Regions from separate parts of the Streptosporangium sp. NPDC002544 genome, predicted to be linked through region 1. Evidence: riboswitches for the same ligand, from Rfam matches in the RefSeq annotation. Region 1 holds a riboswitch; the other holds the start of a gene.

Region 1 (7,090 bases):
GCGCGAGCAGCGCGGGCAGGGCCCGCCACATGGCCGCGCTCAGCGCGTTGCGCTTCTCTGGGCGGTTGATCCTCAACGTGGCGACATGCTGGTCAACGGACAGTTCAAAGCCTTCGGAGATCTGCACGGGATAGATTCTCCCGGTACGCTTCATGATCTTGTCGTCAGACCACCCCAAAGCATGAGAAACCACATGTTCGGCATCATTTGCCCCTCGCAGTGAGCACTCCTGTGCGGCACCGCGCCCGAACGGCCGCGATGGCCGCGACGGGTGCCGCCGCGACCTCGGTATCCGAGACATCCGGAGGACTCTGCCCACCGGACATCGCGGGACGCCTCCGGACCGCACTCCCGACACGGCCGGCCCAGCAAACCGGCCGCCTCAGGACGGAGCCGGCCGATCGCCATCCTCATCGCCGGAACGTGCCGGCGCCGTCAGGCCGGTGAGTGTCCCGGGAAGGGGGGCGGCCATGGGCGGATTCTCGACCCGGAAACGAGGCAGAGCCTGGGGATACTTCTCGCGGACGAAGGCCACCAGGTGCTCGCGGATGTCGCACTTGAGGTCCCAGGCACTGGCGGAGTCGGCGGCGCTCATCAGGGCGCGCAACTCCAGCAGCCCGTTGGGAAGGGTGTCGGTGACCTGGAGGGTCCAGTCCTTCTGGTCCCAGAGCGGGTGCACGCGCAGGGCGTGGTAGAGCTCGGTGCGCAGTTCCTCGACCGGCACCGACCAGTCGACCCGGATGAACACGTGGCCGATCACCCTGCTGCTGTGCCGGGTCCAGTTCTCGAACGGGTTGGTCGTGAAGTAGGAGACGGGCAGGACCAGCCGGCGCTCGTCCCACAGCCGCAGCACCACGTAGGTCAGGCTGAGCTCCTCGATGCGGCCCCACTCGCCCTTCACCACGACGACGTCGTCCAGGCGGAGCGCGTCGCTGAAGGCCAGCTGAAGGCCGGCGAGCAGGTTGCCCAGTGTCGACTGGGCGGCGATGCCGACGACGACGCCGGCGATCCCGGCCGAGGCCAGCAGACCGGCGCCGAGCGCCCGCACCTGGGGGAAGGTGAAGAGCATCGCGCCCAGCGCCACCACGATGATCACCGCCGAGGCGACCCTGCGGACCAGGGTGATCTGGGTACGGATGCGGCGTGCCCTGCGGTTGCCCTCGCCCTGGACCGTGACCAGGCGGTCCAGGACCACGTCGGTGACGGCGTAGGCGGCCTGGATGACCAGCCAGGTAGCGCACCCGATCATCGCCACGCTGAGGCCGCGGTCGATCACCTGGCTGACCGAGCCCTCCGCCATACCGGGCTCGTAGGCGGTGTAGGCGGTCGCCACGGCGGCCATGGCGAACCCCGGCCAGGTGCAGCGGCTCACGACCGGACCGGCGAGCGCCCACTTCTCACCGATCAGCCGTGAGCGCAGCACCCTGCGCACCACCTCCACCGCCACGACTGCGGCGGCCATGGAAATGATCATGATGATCCAGCTGGACACTGACGACTGCCCCTTCGCCGCGCTCTTCCCCGGACCATCAGCCAATCAGAAGGACTCGTCGAAAGCGACATTCCCCTCGACGGCTATCTGGTAGGCCGAAACCCGCCGCTCGAAGAAGTTGGCCAGCTCCTGCACGTCCTGCAACTCCATGAACGCGAACGGGTTGGCCGTGCCGTACCGGACGGGCATCTGGAGCCTGACCAGCCGCTGGTCGGCCACGTACTCAAGGTAGCGCCGCATCTGCTCCACCCCCATTCCCGGCAGACCGTCGCCGCACAGGTCGGCCGCGAAGGCCAGTTCGGCCGCCACCGCCTCCTCGATCATCCGGGTGACCTGCTCGGTGAGCTTGTCGTCGAACAGGCCGGGCTCCTCGGCCCGCACGGTCTCCACGACGCCGAAGGCGAACTCCATGTGCATGGACTCATCACGGAAGACCCAGTTCGTCCCGGTGGCCAGGCCGCCGAGCAGCCCTCTGGCGCGGAACCAGTAGACGTAGGCGAAGGCCCCGTAGAAGAACAGGCCCTCGATGCACGCCGCGAAGCAGATCAGGTTGAGCAGGAACGCCCGCCGGTCCTCCCTGGTCTCCAGCCGGGTCAACCCGCCGAGCGAGTCGATCCATCGGAAGCAGAACTCCGCCTTGTCGCGGATCGAGGGGATGTGCTCGACCGCGGCGAACGCCTTGACCCGCTCGTCGGGGTCGGGCAGGTAGGTGTCCAGCAGGGTCAGGTAGAACTGGACGTGCACCGCCTCCTCGAACAGCTGCCTGCTGAGATAGAGACGCGCCTCGGGGGCGTTGAGGTGCTGGTAGAGGTTGAGGACGAGGTTGTTGGCCACGATCGAGTCGCCGGTGGCGAAGAACGCCACGAGGCGGTTGATCAGGTGACGCTCCTCGGGCGTCATCCTCGCCAGGTCCGCCAGGTCGGAGGCGAGATCCACCTCCTCGACGGTCCAGGTGTTGCGGATCGCGGCCCGGTAGCGCTCGTAGAACTCGGGGTAGCGCATCGGCCGCAGGGTGAGATCCATGCCGGGGTCGAGCAACATCGGGAAAATGCCTTTCGGAGTGGCTGAGGGGTGACGGGGTGCCCTCGGGACGGGCCGCCGGCAGGCCTACTGGCAGGCGTCGCAGTACTCGGGGTTCTCCAGGGAGCAGGCGACGGCCTGGGGGTCGAGGACGGGGACGGGGACCTCCCCGGCCACCGGTGCCGCCACGGTGGCCTGCGCGATCCGGGTGGCCGGGCGCGAGCGCAGGTAGTAGGTGGTCTTCAGGCCCGACTTCCAGGCGTAGGCGTACATCGAGGAGAGCTTGCCGATGGTCGGCGTGGCCATGAACAGGTTCAGCGACTGCGACTGGTCGATGTACGGGGTGCGTGCGGCGGCCAGGTCGATCAGCGCCTTCTGCGGCAGCTCCCAGGCGGTCCGGTAGAGCAGCTTCAGGTCGGCGGGGATCTCGGGAATGTCCTGAACGGAGCCGTCGGCGCGCTTGATCGCGTCACGGATCCGCGAGGTCCACAGCCCCCGGGCCCGCAGGTCGGCGACGAGATAGCGGTTGACCTGGAGGAACTCACCCGAGAGGGTCTCGCGCTTGAAGATGTTGGAGACCTGCGGCTCGATGCACTCGTAGCAACCGGCGATGGAGGCGATCGTGGCCGTGGGCGCGATCGCGATCATCAGCGAGTTACGCAGCCCCGTTCCGGCGATCCGCTCCCTGAGCTCCGTCCACGCGGCCGACGTCGCGGCCCCGTAGTGGTCGGGGTGGAGCACCCCGGCGGCGGCCCTGGTCTCCCGGTACGAGGGGTGGCGGCCCCGCTCCACGGCCAGATCCGAGGAGGTCCGGTAGGCGGCCAGCGCGATCTCCTCGGAGATCCGGGTGGACAGCTCCAGCGCCCGCGGCGAGTCGAACGGCAGCCGCAGCGTGAACAGCACGTCGGCCAGGCCCATCACGCCGAGCCCGATCGGGCGCCACCTCTGGTTGGCGGCCCGGGCCTCGGGGGTCGGGTAGAAGCCCAGGTCGATGGTGCGGTCGAGGAACCGCACGGCGGTGCGGACCGTCGCGCGCAGCCGCGCCCAGTCGATGCCCTCTCCGGAGTCCCCGGACAGGTGGGCGGCCAGGTTGATCGAGCCGAGGTTGCAGACCGCGGTCTCGGCGTCGCTGGTGACCTCGAGGATCTCGGTGCAGAGGTTCGACAGATGGATGACGTTTTCCGGCCTGGCCGTCTGGTTGGAGGTCCGGTTGGCCGCGTCCTTGAAGGTCATCCAGCCGTTGCCGGTCTGGGCGAGCGTACGCATCATCCGGCCGTACAGGGTGCGGGCGGGGAGCTGCGCGGTGAACCGGCCCTCGGCCTCGGCGGCCCGGTAGGCGTCGTCGAACGCGGCGCCGTACAGGTCGGTGAGGTGCGGGACCTCCTTGGGGTCGAACAGTGACCACACGCCGTCGGCCTCGACCCGGCGCATGAACTCGTCGGGGATCCAGTTGGCCAGGTTCAGGTTGTGCGTGCGGCGGGCCTCCTCGCCGGTGTTGTCGCGCAGTTCGAGGAACTCCTCGATGTCGGCGTGCCAGGGCTCCAGGTAGACGCAGGCCGCGCCCTTGCGGCGGCCGCCCTGGTTGACCGCGGCGACGCTTGCGTCCAGGGTGCGCAGCCAGGGCACGATGCCGTTGGAATGGCCGTTGGTACCGCGGATCAGCGAGCCCCGCGAGCGGATCCGGCTCCAGGCGATCCCGATGCCCCCGGCGTACTTCGACAGCCGCGCGACCTGCCCGTAGCGCTCGTAGATGGCCTCCAGCTCGTCGCGGGGCGAGTCGAGCAGGAAGCACGAGGAGAGCTGGGGCCTGCGCGAGCCGGAGTTGAACAGCGTGGGCGAACTGGGCAGGTAGGACAGGGTGGCCATGAGCGCGTACAACTCGGCGGCCTCCTCGACGGTCTCGGACAGGCCGCAGGCCACCCGGAGGAAGAAGTGCTGCGGGCGCTCCAGCACCTTGCGGGTGCGCGGGTGACGCAGCAGGTAGCGGTCGTAGACGGTACGCAGCCCGAAGTACTCGAATCTGGCGTCGGCGTCCGGCTCGATGAGCGCGTCCAGGACCCCGGCGTGGGCGGCCACGAACTCCGCGAGCCCGTCGGCGATCAGCCCCGCCTCGTGCGTCGCGGCGACCGACTCGGAGAAGTCGCGGACGCCGTGCTCGGCGGCCTCGTCGGCGATCAGCTCGGCCAGCAGCGCGGCGGCGACCCTGGAGTTCTCGGGGTCGGTGATCACCCGGGCCGCCGCCTCGTCGATGGCCAGCCTGCGATCGACCGGCGCGTTCCCGGCGTTCTCCGCCACGGTTCCCGCCGCGATCCCTGCTGCGGTCTCTGCCAAGGCCTGTGTCACGTGGTGTTCCTCGCTCGCTCTGACTTCCCCGTACGGCTCCGCCGGAGGGGCACGCGTCCGCGAGCGATCCCGGGCACGCCGGACCGCCTCGTTCCGCGGGCCCTCCCACGAGGCCCTGGACAATCACGTCACCGGCAGGTCTTCGGACTCACGGGCGCCCTGCGCATGCCTACCGGCCGTCGCTTCCCGGGCATGGTTCACCCAGTGCTCACATGACGGCTTTCGTTCCCGTTCACCGCTGCGGGGCAGTCCCGGAATCTCACCGGGTTCCCTCTTGCCTCGCCCCTCCCGGGGCGAACCAGCAACGAGCAGGATCCTACATCTAGGGGCGTCTGACGCAACTACCCCAACAAGTTGTGTCGGAGGACTTCAGTAGCCCGAGCTCGTGAAGCACCCCGCGGGTGCGGGCCGTCTCGGTGAAGAGCCACTGGCGGAAGTCGTCGCCGCTGAGGTAGACCCGGCTCCATCCATTGGCCGCACACAGGGCGCGCCAGCGCGGCGCGGCGTCGATCCTGTCACACAGGGCGATCGCGGCGTCCCGGTCCGTCTGGCTCATGCCCTTGGGTCCCAGCAGGCCGCACCAGTCGCTGTACTCCAGCCGGACCTCGACCTCCAGGAGCGTCGGCGCGTCGATCCCGTCGAGCCGGCTGCCCGAGGAGACCACCAAGGGACGCAGGCGGCCCGCGGTGATCTCGGGCCGCAGGGCGCGGGCCGACCCCAGCAGGGCCGCCACCCGTCCGACCTGGAGTGCCTCGGCGGCATCCTCGGCGCCGAGGAACCCCGCGTACTCCAGCAACCGGGCGTCCACCCCGAGGCACTTGCCGATCATGCCGTAGAGCACGTGGTCGGAACCGCCCTCCGGCCGGCCGCCGACCGTCAGCACCGCCGGGTTGCGGCGCAGCTCCGCGGCGAAGTCCTCGAAGGTGCGCAGGCGGGAGTCCGAGGGGACGACCAGGACCGTCCAGTCGCCGACCAGGCGGGCGAGAGGGGTGGCGGCGTCCACCACCGCGGCGGTGTTGGCGATCTCCGCGGCCGTCACCATCGGCATCGCGGTGACGAGCAGCGTGCCCTCGTGCGTGAACGAGCCGCGTACGGCGCCGAACGCGTCACGCGGGATGGAACCCAGGGCTCCCGGCCGCCCGACGGCCATGGCGGAGCGCGCCAGTCCCGACAGGACCAGGACGGAGGCGAGCCTGCCCGCGATGCCGTCCCAGCCGTGGCCGTCGGCGGTGGGTTCGAGGATGCTCAGGCGGCCCACGGCCGATTCGGCGGAATCACCGTTCAGGTCGCAGCCCGCGACGACCATGGCACCCGCCACCAGCGCGAAAAACCTCCTACGGCGCATAAGCGCCCCTTCCCCCAAGAACCCCCTATACCATAGGTTACCCTCTTATCACTATCTGTTACAGACCGGGGCGGCCACCACCGGCGGCCGCCCCGGGAGCCGTCTCATTCCACCGTGACGCTCTTGGCCAGGTTGCGGGGCTTGTCGACGTCCCGCCCCAGTGCCACGGCGGCATGGTAGGCGAAGAGCTGAAGCGGGATCGACAGCAGGATCGGGTCCAGCTCGGTCTCGTTCCTGGGCACCACGACGCAGTCGTCGGCCAGCTTGGGGCCGGTCGTGCGGTGACCGACCATGAGCACCCGGCCGCCCCGGGCGCGGATCTCACCCAGCGTGGTGAGGTTCTTGTCCAGCAGCTCGTCGTCGGGGACGATCGCCACGGTCGGCATGTCCGGGCCGATCAGCGCCAGCGGCCCGTGCTTGAGCTCGCTGGCCGGGTACGCCTCGGCGTGCACGTAGGAGATCTCCTTGAGCTTCTGCGCGCCCTCGCGGGCCACCGGATATCCCCGGACCCGGCCCACGAACATCATGCTCGGCGCCTCGGCGTACTTCTGCGCCAGCTCCTTGAGCCGCGGCTCCAGCGTCAGGATCTCCTTGATCTGGTCCGGCAGCCTCCGCAGGCCCTCGCAGATCCGGCGGCCGTCGGCGGGGGACAGGTCACGCACCCGGCCGAGGTGCAGCGCGAGCAGCGCGAAGGCCACGGCTGTCGAGGTGAACGCCTTCGTGCTCGCCACCGAGACCTCGGGCCCCGCGTGCAGGTAGAGGCCGCCGTCGCACTCACGGGCGATCGCGCTGCCCACGGTGTTGACGATGCCGAGCACCCGGCCGCCCTTGCGCTTGAGCTCCTGGACGGCGGCGAGGGTGTCGTAGGTCTCCCCCGACTGGCTGATCGC
Region 2 (7,090 bases), on a different contig from region 1:
CTGAATCACTCGGGGTCGTTCCCGGAGGCGTCAAACGTTCACGGCCGTGGTCCCGGTGTTCGGCCGCCGTCGGCCTGGTGTTCAACGTGGTCGTGAACAATGCACGACTTGGTACACCCCCCGGATGGAAGGCCACGATGAACGCTTCGCACGATGACACCGGTGGCGGATCCGGCGGACGGCCGGCACACGCGCTGGGCGAGGTCATCGGGGTCTTCCTGAAACTCGGCGTGATCGGATTCGGCGGCCCGGCCGCGCACACCGCGATGATGCGTGACGAGCTGGTGCGCCGGCGCGGCTGGGTCTCCGATGAGCGCTTCGTCGACCTGATAGGCGCCGTCAACCTCATCCCCGGCCCCAACTCCACCGAGCTGGCCATCCACCTGGGCTATGACCGGGCTCGCTGGAAGGGGCTGATCGCCGCCGGGGTGTGCTTCATCCTGCCCGCCTTCGCCATCGTCCTCGCCCTGGCCTGGTCCTATGTCCGCTACGGCCGGACCCCTGCCGTCGAGGGGTTGCTGTACGGGATCAAACCGGTGGTGGTGGCCATCGTGGTGTGGGCCCTGGCCGGACTGCTCAGGACCGCGATCAAGGGCCGGCTGACCGCGCTCGTCGCCACGGTGGCACTGGCGCTGTACCTGCTCGGCGTCAACGAGCTGCTCGTACTGGCCGTCGGCGGGCTGGTGGTGATGGCGGCCGGCACCAGGCACCTCTGGCTGCCGAGTCGCGGTTCTCCAGGTCTGGTGCTGGTGCCGCTGCTGGCCGGGCCGCGCTTTCCCGACCCCACCGGCGGCCGGCTCACCGAGCTGTTCCTGACGTTCCTGAAGATCGGCTCGGTGCTGTACGGCAGCGGCTACGTCCTGCTGGCCTTCCTGGAGGGCGACTTCGTACGGCGGCTCGGCTGGATCACCCGCGACCAGTTGCTGGACGCGATCTCCATCGGCCAGCTCACCCCCGGGCCGGTGTTCACCACCGCCACCTTCATCGGTTACGTCATCGCCGCCCTGCCGGGGGCGGTGCTGGCCACCGTCGCCATCTTCACCCCGTCGTTCGTGCTGGTCGGCCTGCTGACCCGGCTCGTCGACCGGATCCGCGGCCGGGCCTGGTCGTCGGCGTTCCTGGACGGGGTCAACGCCACCGCGCTGGCCCTGATGGCCGGTGTCACCCTGCAACTGGCCGGTGACGCGTTCGTCGACCCGCTCACCGTGGCACTGGCCATGCTCGCGCTGCTGCTGCAGTGGCGCACCAGGCTCAACACCGCCTGGTTCATCGCCGTGGCCGCCGCCATCGGCCTGGCCCGCACGCTGCTCGTCGGTTGACCGGCAGGCGTCGCCGGGGCGGCCCCCCGTGCCGAATCTCGAAACGGTACGGGCAGACTCTGTCGAGTGAAGCGAATCCTCATCATCGGCATCGGTGCCGGTGATCCCGACCATCTCACCCTCCAGGCGGTCAAGGCCATCGCCCGTACCGACGTGTTCTTCGTCCTGGACAAGGGCGAGGTCAAACACGACCTTGTCCAGCTGCGGCACGACCTCGTCGACGCGCACGCCCGCCCGCCGTACCGGATCGTCGAGGCCGGCGATCCCGAACGTGACCGGACCACTCCCGACTACGCGCCCGCGGTCGAGGACTGGCGCTCGCGCCGCGCCGACATCTGCGAGCGGTTCATCCGTGACGAGCTCGCCGAGGGGCAGACGGGTGCCTTCCTGGTGTGGGGCGATCCGGGCCTGTACGACAGCACCCTGGCCATCGTCGAGGAGATTCACCAGCGGGGCTCGGTCCGGTTCGAGCACGAGGTGATTCCCGGTGTCAGCAGCGTGTCCGCACTCACCGCCCGGCATCGGGTCAGCCTGACCCGGGTCGCCCGGCCGGTGCACATCACCACCGGCCGGCGTCTCGCCGAGGAGGGGCCCTCGGCCGACGACGTCGTCGTCATGCTGGACGCCCACTGCGCCTTCGCCGATCTGGGCGCCGATCTGGGCGCCGACTTCGACATCTACTGGGGTGCCTACCTCGGCACTCCCGACGAGATCCTGGTCGCCGGACCGGTGCCCGAGGTCGCCGACCGCATCCGCGAGCTGCGTGCCGAGGCACGGGCACGCAAGGGCTGGATCATGGACACCTACCTGCTCCGCAGGGTGTCTCGCTGAGCACCTGTCGCGGCGGCCTGCGGAGGCCGCCGCGCGTCCGGCCGGTATCCCCGCGCCGGGTGCACACCGGCTTCCTCGTTCCGCTGTCGCCGTCCCGGTCGGACGGCTCGCGAAGAAGCAGGCCCCATTCATCCAGGGCCGGGGAGCGGGGCGTGGCGGCCGGATCGATGGGCGGCCACGCCGCGACGAATCACCTTGTGTTGACGGCCCGCCACGAAAAGAGTTACATTGCGGACGATTTCGCGGTGGTCCGAGGGAAGTCCGGTGAGAAGCCGGTGCGGTCGCGCCACTGTATCCGGAACGTGAGTTCCGGGAGCCAGGTTACTTGGCCGCCGCGTCCTCATCTGTCGGGACGCGTCATCCCCAAGGAGGCTACTCATGCGTGAGCTGTCCGTTTCTCAGCCCGTTCCCCTCTCCCACCTGGCCCGCTGGCTCGTGGCGGTTCCGCTGCTCCTGCTGGTGGCCTACCTGGTCACCTTCGACCAGGGGGTGGTGTCGCAGGCGGGCGACTATCTGCACGAACTCATGCACGACGGGCGCCACCTGCTCGGCGTTCCCTGCCACTAGACCGCGCGCCGTGATCCGTACCCTGTTGCTCCGCGGCCTGCTCGTCGGGCTGGTCGCCGGGCTGATCGCCGCCGTGTTCGCCTACCTGCTGGGCGAGCCGAACATCGACCAGGCCATCGCGCTCGAAGAGGCCGCCGCCCACGCCCAGACCGAGGTCGGGCACTCCCACGGGGAGGAGGCACTGGTCAGCCGGTCCGGCCAGCAGGCCGGGCTCTTCCTCGCCCTGGCCCTGTACGGCATGTCCGTGGGGGGTATCTTCTCCCTCGTCTTCGCCGGGCTGCGCGGCCGGATCGGTCCCCGCTCCGACGTGGTGCTGGCCGCGACGATGGCCGCCACGGCGTTCGTCGCGATCGTGCTGGTGCCGTTCGTCAAGTACCCGGCCAACCCGCCCGCCGTCGGTGACCCGGACACCATCGGCAGCCGGACCACGCTGTACCTGGTCCTGGTCGCCATCGGCCTGCTGTCCGTGGCGGTGGGAGTGGCCTGCGCCCGTAAGGTGCCGGCCAGGCCCTGGCTCGCCGGCGCGGCCGGCTTCCTGGTCCCCGTCATCGTCACCCTGTTCGTGCTGCCGGCGGTCAACGAGGTGCCCGACGGCTTCCCCGCCCAGCTGCTGTGGGACTTCCGGCTGTCCTCCCTCGGCACGCAACTCGTGCTCTGGTCGGCCATCGGTGTCCTGTACGGCATCGCCGTCCAGCGCGCGGTCCGCCGCGACGCGCTCACGGCGGCCCCGAACTGAACGTTCGGCGGGTCGGACACGTCAGCAGGATCTCGCAGAAAGAAACCTCGTGATCGGTGCCTATCCGTTCAGTGCCGTCGTCGGTCTCGACGACCTCAAGCTCGCGCTGATACTCAACGCGGTCTCCCCACGGGTGGGCGGTGTGCTGGTCCGGGGGGAGAAGGGGACCGCCAAGTCCACGATCGTCCGCGCGCTCGCCGCACAACTCCCCGCGGTCAAGGTGATCGCCGCCTGCCGCTTCTCCTGCGACCCGGCCGAGCCGGATCCGGGCTGCCCCGACGGCCCGCACGACGCGGGCGAGAGCGGGCAGGAACGTCCGGCCGCGCTGGTGGAGCTGCCCGTCGGCGCGTCGGAGGACCGGCTGGTCGGCGCGCTCGACATCGAGCGCGCGCTCACCGAGGGGGTCAGGGCGTTCGAGCCGGGCCTGCTCGCCGCCGCGCATCGAGGTGTCCTCTACGTCGACGAGGTCAACCTGCTCCACGACCATCTCGTGGACCTGCTGCTCGACGCCGCCGCGCTCGGCACCTGCTTCGTCGAGCGAGAGTCGGTCTCGGTACGGCACGCGGCGCGGTTCCTGCTGGTCGGCACGATGAACCCGGAGGAGGGCGAGCTACGGCCACAGCTCCTGGACCGTTTCGGGCTGACCGTCGAGGTGCGGGCGTCCAGGAATCCGGACGAGCGGGCCGAGGTGGTACGGCGCCGGCTGGCCTTCGACGCCGATCCCGCCTCCTTCGCCGCCGGGTGGGCGGGACAGGAGGCGGCCCTGGCGCGGCGGATCGCCGAGGCCAGGGAGCGGGTCAGGCAGGTCGTGCTGCCGGACGCCCGGCTGCGCCAGATCGCGGGGGTGTGCGCCGCCTTCGAGGTGGACGGGCTCCGGGCCGATCTGGTCACGGCCAACGCGGCCATCGCGCACGCGGCCTGGCGCGGCGGCGCCGAGGTCACGGCCGAGGACGTGCGCGAGGCGGCCCGTCTCTCGCTGCCGCACCGCCGCCGCCGAGACCCGTTCGACGCGCCGGGTCTTGACGAGTCACGCCTCGACGACCTCCTGGCGGAGCACGGCGGCGACGAGCCGGACGACCCGGATGGAGGGCCGAGCACCTCCGGCGGTCCGGGCGATTCGGGTGGTTCGGACGGCCCCGTGAACTCCGGGGACGGTCCCGAGACCGGCTCTGCGGAAAGTCCCGCGGGTGATGGCTCCGGTGCGGGCCCGCACGGCGGCGCGCACGACGGTGGTTCGCACGACGGTGGTTCCGGGACCGGCGCCGCCGATGTCCCGGGTGCCTCCGACGGGACCGGCGCCTCGCCGGACCGTCCCTTCGCCGAGCGGGTGGTCGCCGCCGCCGAACCGTACCGGGTGCGCCCCTTCCAGGTCCCCGGGCTGGGCGACGGCGCCTCGGGGCGGCGGTCGCGGGCCCGTACCCCCAACGGGCGGACCACCGGATCGCGGGTTCCCGCCGGGCGGCTCCAGCGGCCGCACCTGTCGGCGACGCTCCGCGCCGCCGCGCCGTACCAGCGTGAGCGCGGCCGTAGCGGCCCCGGCCTGCTGGTACGTGACACCGACCTGCGCGAGGCCGTCCGCGAGGGCAAGGAGGGCAACCTCGTGCTCTTCGTGGTGGACGCGAGCGGTTCCATGGCGGCCCGGCAGCGCATGCGCGAGGTCAAGGCGGCCGTGCTCAGCCTGCTGCTCGACGCCTACCAGCGGCGGGACAAGGTCGGGCTGATCACCTTCAGGGGATCCACGGCGGACCTGGTGCTTCCCCCGACCTCCTCGGTCGAGGTCGGCGCGGCGCGGCTGCGGGAGCTGCCGACCGGCGGTCGCACCCCGCTGGCGGCCGGGCTGCGCCGGGCCGCCGAGGTGCTCAGGGTGGAGCGGCTGCGCGACCCCGCCAGAAGGCCGCTGCTCGTGGTGGTCACCGACGGCCGGGCCACCTCGGGGTCCGACGTGGCGGCCCCCGCCGCGCTGCTCGCCGGTACGGCGGGGGTCGTGGTCGACTGCGAGAGCGGTCCGGTGCGGCTCGGCCTGGCCCTCGACCTCGCGGCCAGGCTGGGCGCGCCCGCGGTACGGCTCGACGCGCTCGCGGCAGGCGGCGGGCTCGGCGGGCTCGTCCGTGACTACCGTACCGACTACCGGAAGGCGGTCTGAGATGCCGCAGGGCAAGCCGGACACGGTGCCCGAGGACGGGCTCACCACGCGCCAGCGCCGCAACCGGCCGCTGTTGATCGTGCACACCGGGCCGGGCAAGGGGAAGTCCACCGCCGCCTTCGGGATGGCGCTGCGCGCGTGGAACCAGGGCTGGCCGGTCGGGGTGTTCCAGTTCGTGAAGTCGGCCAAGTGGCGCATCGGCGAGGAACGGGCGCTCGTGGTGCTCGGCGAGTCCGCCGAGGGCGGCAGCGTGACCTGGCACAAGATGGGCGAGGGCTGGTCGTGGATCCAGCGGCCGGGCAGCGAGGAGGACCACGCCGCCGACGCCCGCGAGGGCTGGGAGCAGATCAGGCGTGACCTGGCCGCGGAGACCTACCGCTTCTACGTCCTCGACGAGTTCACCTACCCCCTGAAATGGGGCTGGCTGGACGTGGACGACGTGGTCGCCACTCTGGTCGCGCGGCCGGGCAACCAGCATGTCGTGATCACCGGCAGGGACGCCGACCCGAGGCTGGTCGAGGTCGCCGACCTGGTGACCGAGATGGGGAAGGTCAGGCACCCGATGGACGCCGGGCAGAAGGGCCAGAGGGGCATCGAATGGTAGTGCCGCGACTGGTGATCGCCGCGCCGTCCTCGGGCAGCGGGAAGACCACCGTCGCGACCGGTCTGATGGCGGCGCTGCGCGCGCGGGGTCTGCGGGTCTCCCCGCACAAGGTGGGACCCGACTACATCGACCCCGGCTACCACGCGCTCGCCACCGGGCGCCCCGGCCGCAACCTCGACCCCTGGCTGACCGGTGAGGACCGGGTCGCGCCGCTCTTCCTGCACGGTGCGCGGGACGCGGACATCGCCGTGGTCGAGGGGGTCATGGGCCTGTACGACGGTGCCGGGAGCGGGGACTTCGCCTCCACCGCGCACGTCGCCCGGCTGATCGGCGCGCCGGTGGTGCTCGTGGTGGACGCCGCGCGGCAGGGCAGGTCCGTGGCCGCGCTCGTACAGGGCTTCGCCTCCTTCGACACCCGGGTCCGGCTGGCCGGGGTGATCCTCAACCGGGTCGGCTCGCCGCGGCACGAGGAGATCTGCCGCGCCGCGCTGGACGAGAGCGGCATCTCCGTACTGGGCGTGATCCCGCGGGTGGACGGGGTGGCGACCCCTTCCCGCCATCTCGGGCTGATCCCGGCGGCCGAGCGCAGCGGGGACGCGGTGGCGGCGGTGGAGCGGATGGGCGCCCTGGTCGCCGACTCCTGCGACCTCGAAGGGCTGGTGGCCCTGGCGCGCTCGGCGCCGCCGCTGCCCGCGCATCCCTGGACTCCGGCCCTGCCCCCGTCCCCGTCTGTGACCGCGTCCGCGTCCGGTGGACGGCCGGTCGTGGCCGTGGCGGGCGGGGCGGCGTTCACCTTCGGGTACGCCGAGCAGGTCGAGCTGCTCGCGGCGACGGGGGCCGAGGTGGCGAACTTCGACCCGCTCAGGGACGAGTGCCTCCCCGAGAACGCC

What was found. A riboswitch is a leader RNA that binds a small molecule or an ion and turns the genes downstream of it on or off. The one in region 1 is predicted to bind cobalamin.
Region 2: it holds a riboswitch for cobalamin, as region 1 does, so the genes downstream of both, ABT061_RS26170 (CbtB domain-containing protein) here and ABT061_RS20710 (ribonucleoside-diphosphate reductase subunit alpha) in region 1, are expected to answer to the same signal.

The regions. Positions count from the first base shown of each region.
Region 1 covers NZ_JBEOWJ010000012.1:225,232-232,321, forward strand. Annotated here, with positions in the region: gene ABT061_RS20695 (enoyl-CoA hydratase/isomerase family protein) at 1-127, opposite strand, end outside; gene ABT061_RS20700 (mechanosensitive ion channel family protein) at 383-1,462, opposite strand; gene ABT061_RS20705 (ribonucleotide-diphosphate reductase subunit beta) at 1,538-2,533, opposite strand; gene ABT061_RS20710 (ribonucleoside-diphosphate reductase subunit alpha) at 2,600-4,855, opposite strand; cobalamin riboswitch at 4,972-5,173, opposite strand; gene ABT061_RS20715 (tripartite tricarboxylate transporter substrate-binding protein) at 5,178-6,200, opposite strand; gene glmS (glutamine--fructose-6-phosphate transaminase (isomerizing)) at 6,305-7,090, opposite strand, start outside.
Region 2 covers NZ_JBEOWJ010000018.1:49,786-56,875, reverse strand. Annotated here, with positions in the region: gene chrA (chromate efflux transporter) at 138-1,319, shown strand; gene cobF (precorrin-6A synthase (deacetylating)) at 1,386-2,150, shown strand; adenosylcobalamin (AdoCbl) riboswitch at 2,379-2,525, shown strand; gene ABT061_RS26170 (CbtB domain-containing protein) at 2,529-2,717, shown strand; gene ABT061_RS26165 (CbtA family protein) at 2,728-3,453, shown strand; gene ABT061_RS26160 (magnesium chelatase subunit D family protein) at 3,503-5,596, shown strand; gene cobO (cob(I)yrinic acid a,c-diamide adenosyltransferase) at 5,598-6,200, shown strand; gene ABT061_RS26150 (cobyrinic acid a,c-diamide synthase CobB) at 6,194-7,090, shown strand, end outside.